DNA from 3 places in the Streptomyces sp. NPDC021212 genome. Region 1 is predicted to be linked to each of the others. Evidence: riboswitches for the same ligand, from Rfam matches in the RefSeq annotation. Region 1 holds a riboswitch; each other region holds the start of a gene.
What was found. Region 1 has a riboswitch for cobalamin ahead of metE (5-methyltetrahydropteroyltriglutamate--homocysteine S-methyltransferase). Riboswitches for the same ligand answer to the same signal wherever they lie in the genome.
Positions count from the first base shown of each region.

Region 2: another riboswitch for cobalamin. It lies ahead of ACH4SI_RS09995 (ribonucleoside-diphosphate reductase subunit alpha); the one in region 1 lies ahead of metE (5-methyltetrahydropteroyltriglutamate--homocysteine S-methyltransferase).
Region 3: another riboswitch for cobalamin. It lies ahead of cobN (cobaltochelatase subunit CobN); the one in region 1 lies ahead of metE (5-methyltetrahydropteroyltriglutamate--homocysteine S-methyltransferase).

Region 1 covers NZ_JBIRPZ010000004.1:63,249-66,515, forward strand. The annotation lists gene metE (5-methyltetrahydropteroyltriglutamate--homocysteine S-methyltransferase) at 1-1,546, opposite strand, end outside; cobalamin riboswitch at 1,710-1,941, opposite strand; gene ACH4SI_RS11685 (MarR family winged helix-turn-helix transcriptional regulator) at 2,167-2,616, shown strand; gene ACH4SI_RS11690 (potassium transporter TrkA) at 2,721-3,267, shown strand, end outside.
Region 2 covers NZ_JBIRPZ010000003.1:388,182-391,448, reverse strand. The annotation lists gene ACH4SI_RS10000 (FGGY family carbohydrate kinase) at 1-1,026, shown strand, start outside; cobalamin riboswitch at 1,135-1,275, shown strand; gene ACH4SI_RS09995 (ribonucleoside-diphosphate reductase subunit alpha) at 1,402-3,267, shown strand, end outside.
Region 3 covers NZ_JBIRPZ010000006.1:378,489-381,755, reverse strand. The annotation lists gene cobN (cobaltochelatase subunit CobN) at 1-1,375, opposite strand, end outside; cobalamin riboswitch at 1,404-1,528, opposite strand; gene cobG (precorrin-3B synthase) at 1,617-3,026, shown strand; gene ACH4SI_RS18880 (precorrin-8X methylmutase) at 3,035-3,267, shown strand, end outside.

The DNA.
Region 1 (3,267 bases):
AGCCGGTGAGCTGTTCGGCGAAGTACTGGACCATGTCGTTGCGTTCGGGCTCGCCGTGCACCAGGACGTCGATGCCCGCCTTCTCCTGGAAGGCGATCACGTCCTGGATCTCGGCGGCGATGCGCTGTTCGTATCCGGCGGTGTCGAGCGTTCCGGCCCGCAGGTCGGCGCGGGCGGTGCGCAGCTCGGTGGTCTGCGGGAAAGAGCCGATGGTGGTCGTCGGCAGCGCGGGCAGCCGCAGCCGGGCGCGCTGGGCCGGGGCGCGCTCGGCGTACGGCTCGGGCCGGTGGGCGTCGGCGTCGGTGACGGCCCCGGCGCGGGCGCGTACGGCCGGGTCGCGGGTGAGCGCGGAGGTGGCCCGGGAGGCCAGGTCGGCGCGGTTGGCGGCGAGTTGGGCGGCGATGGTGCCGGTGCCCTGGGCGATGCCGCGGGCGAGGGTCGCGACCTCGGTGGTCTTCTGGCGGGCGAAGGCCAGCCAGCGGGCGATCCGGGGGTCGATGTCGCGTTCGGCCATGGCATCGAGGGGGACGTGGAGGAGGGAGCAGGAGGCGGCGACGTCGACCCGGTCGGCGAGGCCGAGCAGGGTGCCGAGCGTGGCCAGCGAGGCGGCGAGGTCGTTGATCCATACGTTGCGGCCGTCCACGACGCCCGCGACGAGGCGCTTGCCGGGCAGGCCGCCGACGGCGGCGAGGTCGTCGAGGTTGGCGGCGGCGGGCCCGGTGAAGTCGAGCGCCAGCCCGTCCACGGGGGCCTTGGCCAGTACGGGGAGGGCCTGGCCGAGGCGGTCGAAGTACGAGGCGACCAGCAGCCGGGGGCGGTCGGCGAGGGCGCCCAGTTCGCGGTACGCACGGGCGGCGGCGTTCAGCTCGGCGGCGGTGCGGTCCTGGACGAGCGCGGGTTCGTCCAGCTGGACCCACCCGGCGCCGGCCGCCCGCAGATCGGCCAGCACCTCCGCGTACACCGGCAGCAGCCGGTCCAGCAGGGTGAGCGGCTCGAAGTCCGGCGCGATGCCGGGTGCGGGCTTGGCGAGCAGGAGGTAGGTGACGGGGCCGACCAGGACCGGCCGGGCGGTGTGACCGAGTGCGACCGCTTCCGACAGCTCGGCGATCTGCTTCGTCGAGTCGGCGGCGAAGACGGTGCCGGGGCCGAGTTCGGGCACCAGGTAGTGGTAGTTGGTGTCGAACCACTTGGTCATCTCCAGCGGCGCGGCCTCCTGGGTGCCGCGCGCCATGGCGAAGTAGCCGTCCAGCGCGTCGGCTTCGACTGCGGCGCGGTGGCGGTCCGGTACGGCGCCGACCATGACGCTGGTGTCCAGCACATGGTCGTAGTAGGAGAAGTCGCCGGTCGGCACCTCGTGGAGACCGGCGTCGGCGAGCTGCCGCCAGTTCGCCTGGCGCAGGTTCGCGGCGGTCTCCCGGAGGGCGTCGGCGCCGACCCGGCCCTTCCAGTAGCCCTCGACGGCCTTCTTCAGTTCGCGGTGGTGCCCCTGGCGGGGGTAGCCGTACACGGTGGCCCGTGCCGCCGCGGCCGCGGATGTCGCTGTCACGTAGCTCTCCTTCGCGAGCGTGCTCTCCTGAGGATCCCGGCGGGTTCAGGGGCGCGAAGGAGCGACGAACCGGGCGGCTCGGCCACGCGTTCGGTTACGCGCGCGTCCGCCTGGTGGGTACGCCGACCCGCCCTCGAGGTCACCGGGATGTCCGCGCGCGATCGGTCGCGCACGGGCAACGGGCAGGTCTTCGGACTCGCGGGCACGCCTCGTGTCGTCGTCACGCCGTGGTCACGTCGTGACGTACGAGACACCTACTGGCCGTCGCTTCCCGGATCCGTCTCCCGGACCCAGTGCGTATGACGGCGGTCGTTCCCGCTCACCGCTGCGGGGCAGTCCCGGATTTCCACCGGGTTCCCTCTTACGACGCGCCTGCCTGGCGGACAGGGCGAACCAGCTGCGGGGCCCAGCCTAGGCCGTGGTGCCGGATCGGGGCACCCCCCTTCCACAGGGGCACGAGGTAGAAAGGGCTCATGGCGCGCCGTTCCTCAGCCTCTGGAGCCTCTGGTTCCGAAGCCTCTGAAGCCCCTGCTTCCGAAGGCTCCGCTTCCGAAGCCTCCCCGTCCGATTCCTCCCCGTCCCCTGCCGACGCCGACGCCCCCGCGTCCGACGCCGAGGCGATGGTCACCGCCGTGCTGACCGCGTCCCGGCTGCTCGTCGCCGTCTCCGCCCGGTCGTTGGCCGCGGTGGAGGAGTCCCTGACGCTGCCGCAGTTCCGGATGCTGGTCGTCCTGGACGCCGGCGGGCCGCTGAGCCTGTCCGGGCTGGCCGGGGAGCTGGGCGTCCAGCCGTCGACCGCCATGCGCATGATCGACCGCCTGGTCACGACGGGCGTGGTCGAGCGTGGCGTCGCCCCCGGGGACCGGCGTACCAGCATGATCTCGCTCACCCCGGCCGGCCGGCGGATCGTGGCCGAGGTCACCGATCGGCGCCGCCAGGAGATCGCGCGCATCGTCGACGTCATGCCCGCCGGACAGCGCCGTCATCTGATCGAGGCGCTGCAGGCGTTCGCCGAGGCGGGCGGCGAACCGGCCGTCGAGACCGACCCACAGCCCCACGCCGCCTGGTGAGCGCGTAGGCGCCCGGCAGCCGCACCCCCGTGACCCTGCGAGAATGATCAGCTGCTCTGGGAAACCGTAAGACCGGTGGGTGGCCGGGGGGACGAGGACGTGCGATGAGGCTGCGGGAGCGGCTGCGGTATTGGTTCGACGGCACGATGGACCGCGGGACGCCCGCCCTGATCGGCTGGCTCGGCCTCGCCTCGCTGGCGTTGATCGCCGTGGTCTCCACGCTGGTGGTCGCCTTCAGCCGCGACGACACCCGGAAGAGTGGCGGCTGGTCGGGCGTGGTGTGGATGAGCCTGCTGCGGACGCTCGATCCGGGCACCATGGGCGGGGACGAAGGGCGACCGCTGTTCCTGGTCCTGATGCTCACGGTCACGATCGGCGGCATCTTCATCGTCAGCGCGCTCATCGGTGTGCTCACCACGGGCCTGGAGAACCGGATCCAGATGCTGCGCAAGGGGCGGTCGCGGCTGATCGAGCGCGGCCACACGATCGTGCTGGGCTGGTCGGACCAGGTGTTCACGGTGATCGCGGAGCTGGTGGAGGCCAACCAGGGCGCCCGCCGCTCCTGTGTGGTGATCCTCGCCGACCACGACAAGGTCGACATGGAGGACCAGATCCGCGACCGGATACCCGCGACCGGCCGCACCCGGGTGG
Region 2 (3,267 bases), on a different contig from region 1:
GCGGCGGTCGCGGGCTACTGCGTGGACGCGGTGGCCCAGCGGCTGACCGGTGTCATCGCCGTGGACGCCTCCGACGCCTCCCTGCCGTTCCTGGACGTCACCACCCGCACCTATGTGACCGGCGCCCTGGAGCCGTGCGGACTGGCCGGCCACGCCCGGCTGCTGCCCCCGCCCGCGCCGCCCGGCACCGTCCTCGCGCTGGACGACGAGGGGGCCCGGCTGACCGGGCTGCCGCCCGGACTGCCCGTCGTCTCCGGCCCGTACGACCTTCCGGCGTGCGCCATCGGCAGCGGGGTGCGGGACGTGGGCGACGGGCTGCTCATCGTCGGCACCACGCTGGCCTGCCAGGTGCTCACCGACCGCGCGACGGTGGACCCCTCGGCCGATCCGGCCGGGATGTGGCTGTGCACCCCCGACCCGGACCGCTGGCTGCGCGCGATGCCCGCGATGGTCGGCACCGCCGCCCTGGAGTGGGTGCTCGATCTCACAGGGGCGACCACCGCCGCCCTGGACACCCTGCTCGACGGGAGCCCGCCGGGCGCGAACGGCGTGACGGCGCTGCCCTTCCTGTCCGGCGCCGGGGAACGCGCGCCGTTCGTGGAGCCCGCCGCTCAGGGGCGGTTGGACGGTCTCACGCTCGCCACCACCCGCGCCGACACCGTACGGGCCGTGTGCGAGGCCATCGCCTACGCGGCCCGCCACTGCCTGGAGGCGGCCGGGCTCTCGGGGCGGCTCGCGCTGTGCGGCGGAGGCGTGCGTTCCGCCGCGTGGACGGAGATTTTCGCGAACGTCATGGGCCGCCCGGTGGCCGTTCCGGACGAGCCGGAGGTCGGCGCGCGGGGCGCGGTGGCGGTCGCCTGGCGGTCGCTCGGCGACCCCGTGGACGCGTCCCACTGGCGCGCCGCGTCCCGTACCGTCGAGCCGCGGAGCGAGCTTCGCGGCGCGTACGAGGACGGCTACGCCGGCTACCGCGACCGCCTCGCCCGTGCCCTGGACGAATGGCGGACGAGCGGTCCGGGAAGCTAGTTTTCCGGGGTCGGCCGCATGGATTCCGGCGCTGCCGAGACCCGGCGCAACTAGCACATACATACGAATCCCCCCAGCTGACGACACAACATCTGGGGGCGCGTACGCAGCGCGACACAAGATGTATGCTCGTGCTCGCTGTCGCCGCAGGGGAATCCGGTGCGAATCCGGAACTGTCCCGCAACGGTGTACGTGTGCGCTTTCGCGTATCCGTGAGTCCGATGACCTGCCGACGGCCGTCTGCATACGTCCGGGCCTCGCGGGGTGGGTCGATGGACGCTGCGTGGTGTGCCGTGAAGCGCAATCGGCATGCCCGTAAGCGGCCATCGCGCACCGCCCTCGCAGGCCCCCAGCCGAGCGAGGGAGAACACTTCAGTGACCATCGCGCCCGCCGACCCGGTCTCAGAGGCAGCCGACACTCCGGCAGCGGCCGACGCCCCCGGGACCGCCCTGCTGCGGACCCTGACCGCGCTCACCGCCGATCTGCCCGCCACCGACCCCGGCAAGGTCGCGGCCGCCGCCCTGCGCGGCCGCCATCCCGGTTCGGACGAAACGGAGTTGCGCTCCCTGGCGACCGAGGCGGCGGCCGGACTCATCGGCGAGGAGCCGGAGTACTCCAGGCTCGCCGCGCGGCTGCTGACCCGCGCGATCGCCGAAGAGGCGGCCGGGCAGGGCGCGGACTCCTTCACCGCCTCCGTCGCCGTGGGCCACGGCGAGGGCCTGATCGCCGACTCCACCGCCGAGTTCGTGACGACCCACGCCGCCCGGCTGGACGCGCTGGTCGACCAGGCGCTGGCCGACGGGGCCGACGACCGCTTCGGTTACTTCGGGCTGCGCACCCTGCACAGCCGCTATCTGCTGCGCCACCCGATCACCCGTCAGGTGATCGAGACCCCGCAGCACTTCCTGCTGCGCGTGGCCTGCGGGCTCGCCGAGGACCTGTCGGAGCGGGCGCTGGGCGACGTCGCCGAGCTGTACCGGATGACGAGCACGCTGTCGTACCTGCCCAGCTCCCCCACGCTGTTCAACTCCGGCACCCGCCACCCGCAGATGTCGTCCTGCTATCTGCTGGACTCGCCGCTGGACGAGCTGGACTCGATCTACAACCGCTACCACCAGGTGGCGCGGCTGTCGAAGCACGCGGGCGGCATCGGTCTGTCGTACTCCCGCATCCGCGCCCGCGGTTCGCTCATCCGCGGCACCAACGGGCACTCCAACGGCATCGTGCCGTTCCTGCGCACGCTCGACGCCTCGGTGGCGGCCGTCAACCAGGGCGGCCGGCGCAAGGGCGCGGCCTGCGTCTACCTGGAGACGTGGCACGCGGACATCGAGGAGTTCCTGGAGCTGCGGGACAACACGGGCGAAGAGGCCCGCCGCACCCACAACCTCAACATCGCGCACTGGATCCCGGACGAGTTCATGCGCCGCGTCGAGGCGGACGCCGACTGGTCGCTGTTCTCGCCGGTGGACGCGCCCGAGCTGGTGGACCTGTGGGGCGAGGAGTTCGACGCCGCGTACCGCCGCTTCGAGGCCGAGGGGCGGGCGCTCAAGCAGGTCCCGGCGCGCCAGCTGTACGCCCGGATGATGCGCACCCTCGCGCAGACCGGCAACGGCTGGATGACGTTCAAGGACGCCGCCAACCGCACCGCCAACCAGACCGCCGAGCCGGGCCGGGTCGTCCACTCCTCCAACCTGTGCACCGAGATCCTGGAGGTCACCGACGACGGCGAGACCGCCGTCTGCAACCTCGGCTCGGTCAACCTCGCCGCCCACCTCGGGGAGAACGGTGAGATGGACTGGGAGCGGCTGGACCGCACCGTCCGCACCGCCGTGACCTTCCTCGACCGCGTGGTGGACATCAACTTCTACCCCACCGACGAGGCCGGGGCCTCCAACTCCCGCTGGCGGCCGGTCGGTCTGGGCCTGATGGGCCTCCAGGACGTCTTCTTCCGGCTGCGGCTCCCGTTCGACTCGCCCGAGGCACAGGCGCTCTCCACCCGGATCTCCGAGCGCATCATGCTCGCCGCGTACGAGGCGTCCTGCGACCTCGCCGAGCGCCACGGCCCGCACCCGGCCTGGGCCGAGACCCGCACCGCGCGCGGTGTGCTCCACCCGGACCACTACGCCGACGCGCGGGCCACCTGGCCCGAGCGCTGGGAGGCGCTGCGCCGGCGGATGGCCACGACCGGCATGCGGAACTCGCTGCTGCTGGCGATCGCGCCGACCGCCACCATCGCCTCC
Region 3 (3,267 bases), on a different contig from region 1:
CGGGGTCGCGGCTGGTGTCCACGAACATCTCGCCGGGCGGCGGGCCCCAGTGCTCCTCGACCGCGTCGCGCAGCTCCCGCGGCAGCGTGGCGTACCAGCGGCGGTAATCGGCGGCGGGGATACGGACCGGGTTCTTGGCCAGCTGCTCCTCGGTGAGCCAGTCCTGGTCGTGGCCGCCCGCCTCGATGAGGGCGTAGATCAGTTCGTCGCCGACGCCGGAGACCAGGCCCGGGAGGGAACCCTCGCCGTCCTCGGGGCCGAAGTCGTACCCTTCGGCGCGCAGTCGGCGCAGCAGGGCGACGGCGCTGGCGGGGGTGTCGAGGCCGACCGCGTTGCCGATCCGGGAGTGCTTGGTGGGGTACGCGGACAGGACGAGCGCGAGGCGCTTGTCGGCCGCCGGTATGTGCCGGAGCCGGGCGTGTCGTACCGCGATTCCGGCGACACGCGCGGCGCGCTCGGGGTCGGCGGCGTAGACCGGCAGACCGTCCTCGTCGACCTCCTTGAAGGAGAACGGCACGGTGATCAGCCGCCCGTCGAACTCCGGGACGGCGACCTGGGTCGCGGCGTCCAGCGGCGACAGACCCTCGTCGTTCTCCTCCCACGCGCGGCGCGACGAGGTCAGGCACAGCGCCTGGAGCACGGGGACGTCGAGCGCGGCGAGCGCGCCCGCGTCCCACGCCTCGTCGTCGCCGCCCGCCGACGCCTCGGCGGGGCGGGTGCCGCCCGCGGCGAGCACGGTGGTGACGACGGCGTCGGCCGCGCCGAGTGCCTCGATCAGCTCGGGCTCGGGGGCCCGGAGGGAGGCGACGAACAGCGGCAGCGGGCGTCCTCCGGCGTCCTCGACGGCCTGGCAGAGCGCCTCCACGAAGGCGGTGTTGCCGCTCATGTGGTGGGCCCGGTAGTAGAGCAGGGCGATCGTCGGGCCGGTGACGTCCTCGCGCGCGCTGCGCTCCAGCGGCCCCCAGGTGGGGGCGGGGGCGGGCGGTTCGAAGCCGTGGCCGGTCAGCAGCACGGTGTCGGACAGGAACCGGGCCAGCTGGCCCAGATTGGCGGGGCCGCCGTGCGCGAGGTAGGCGTGCGCCTCGGCGGCGATCCCCACGGGGACCGTGGACGCCTCCATGAGCTGGGCGTCGGGAGCCTGTTCACCGGTGAGGACGACGACGGGGAGGTCGCCCGCGAGCAGGGTTTCGAGGCCCTCCTCCCAGGCGCGGACGCCACCGAGCAGCCGCACGACGACGAGTTCGGCACCGTCGAGGAGCCCGGGCAGATCGTCGAGCGCGAGCCGCGCCGGGTTGGCGAGACGGTACGGCACCGGGCCCGTGGCCGCACGGGCACTGAGCAGGTCGGTGTCGGAGGTCGACAGCAGCAGAATCATGGCTCAGCGCCTTCCTCGGGGTCCGCGCCCCGGCGGGTGGGAAGACGGCGGGAGTTCCTGGCTCGCACGGCGGGCTGCCGTGCTCACAGTGGCGGGACCGCACCGGATTCGCACCGGTTTCCTCCCCTTGACGCCGTCTTGTGCGTCCAGCGGGCCACATGGCCCGCCGCAGAGCATAGTAGGCGTTGCTGACCTGGCACGGGACAGTGAGGGCCGACCGGACGTCGGTATGCTCGCCGCCATGTCCCTCCCCCCGACAACCGTCCCACTTGCGAACGAAGCGCCCTCTCAAGCGCCCTCGCGGCGGGCGCGCGGTCGCGATGACGCCTGCCCCGGCGCGCTGCGGCTGCACCCCGCGGACGACGGCTCGCTGGCCCGCATCCGGATACCGGGCGGGCTACTGACGGCAGGTCAGGCGCGGGTGCTGGCGCGGGCGAGCGAGGAGCTGGGGGACGGCCGGCTGGGCCTCACCTCGCGGGGCAATCTCCAGATCCGCGGCCTGGACGCGGCATGCGGCGGCGAGCTGGCGGCCGGTCTGCGGGAGGCCGGACTGCTCCCCTCCGACCGGTACGACCGGGTGCGCAACATCGTGGCCTCCCCGCTGAGCGGCCTGGACGGCGCCGGATACGGCGATGTCACGGCGTGGGCGCGGGAGTTGGACGCCGCGCTGTGTGCAGGTGAGTGGGAAGAGTTGTCCGGCTTGTCGGGCCGTTTCCTGTTCGCGATGGACGACGGCCGCGGCGATGTGGCCGCGTTGGGCGCGGATGTGACATTGATCGCAACGCGCGACGGCGGAGCGGTGCTACGGGTGGGCCCCGGCGCGTCCGGCGTGTCGGACACGGGGTTCGCGCTGGAGGTGTCGGCGCGGGACGCGCCGCGCGCCGCCGCGCTGGCCGCCGTGGAGTTCCTGGCCAGGGCCCGGGCGAGCGGTACGCGGGCGTGGCGGGTGCGCGAACTGCCCGCGCAACACGCCGTGACCGCCGACGGCTTGGCGGCGCGGCTCGCGGACGAGGGTGCCGAAGCCGTACGTATCGGACACGACAGACCGGGTGGCACGCCGGGCGCGCCGCCCGCGCCGGGCGTCGTGTCCGGGCCGGACGGGTGGCACGCCGTGTCCGTCCTCGTACCTCTGGGCCGGGTCGGCGCCGCGCAGTGGCGGCTGCTGGCCGGGCTCGCCTCCCGGGACGGGTCGGACGCGCTGCGTGTGACACCCTGGCGCGGCGTGGTGCTCCCGGGCTTCACCGCGGACGGCGCGGCGCACGCGTCACGGGAGGTGGCCGACGCGGGGCTGGTGACCGATCCGGACTCCCCGTGGACCGGGGTCGGCGCGTGCACGGGACGGCCGGGCTGCGCCAAGTCCCTGGCCGATGTGCGCGCCCACGCGGAGCGCGCGGTGGCGGGCGCTCCCCGCTCCCCTGACGCCGACGCGCCGCCGGTGTACTTCTCCGGCTGCGAGCGGCGCTGCGGCCACCCCGGCGGCCGCTGGGTGGACGCGCTGGCCACCTCCGGTACGGACTACCGGCTCACCGTACGAGACGCGCAGGGCCCCGACGGCGCGACCGGCGCGACCGGCGTCGGCGAAACAGACGTGGCAGACGTAACGGCGGAGCAATTGGCCGACGCCGTGGCGGCGGCCCGCGGAACGGCATGATCAACGACATGATCGAGGACACAGTGTTCGACTACGAGAAGGACGGGGCGGCCATCTACCGCGCCTCCTTTGCCACCATCCGCGCCGAGGCGGACCTGGGCGGCCTCCCCGCCGACGTCAGCCAGGTCGTGGTGCGGATGATCCACGCGTGCGGCATGGTCGACCTGGTCAAGGACCTCGCGTACACGCCCGGGGTGGTCGCGCGGGCCCGGGAGGCGCTGCGCGCCGGGGCGCCCGTGTT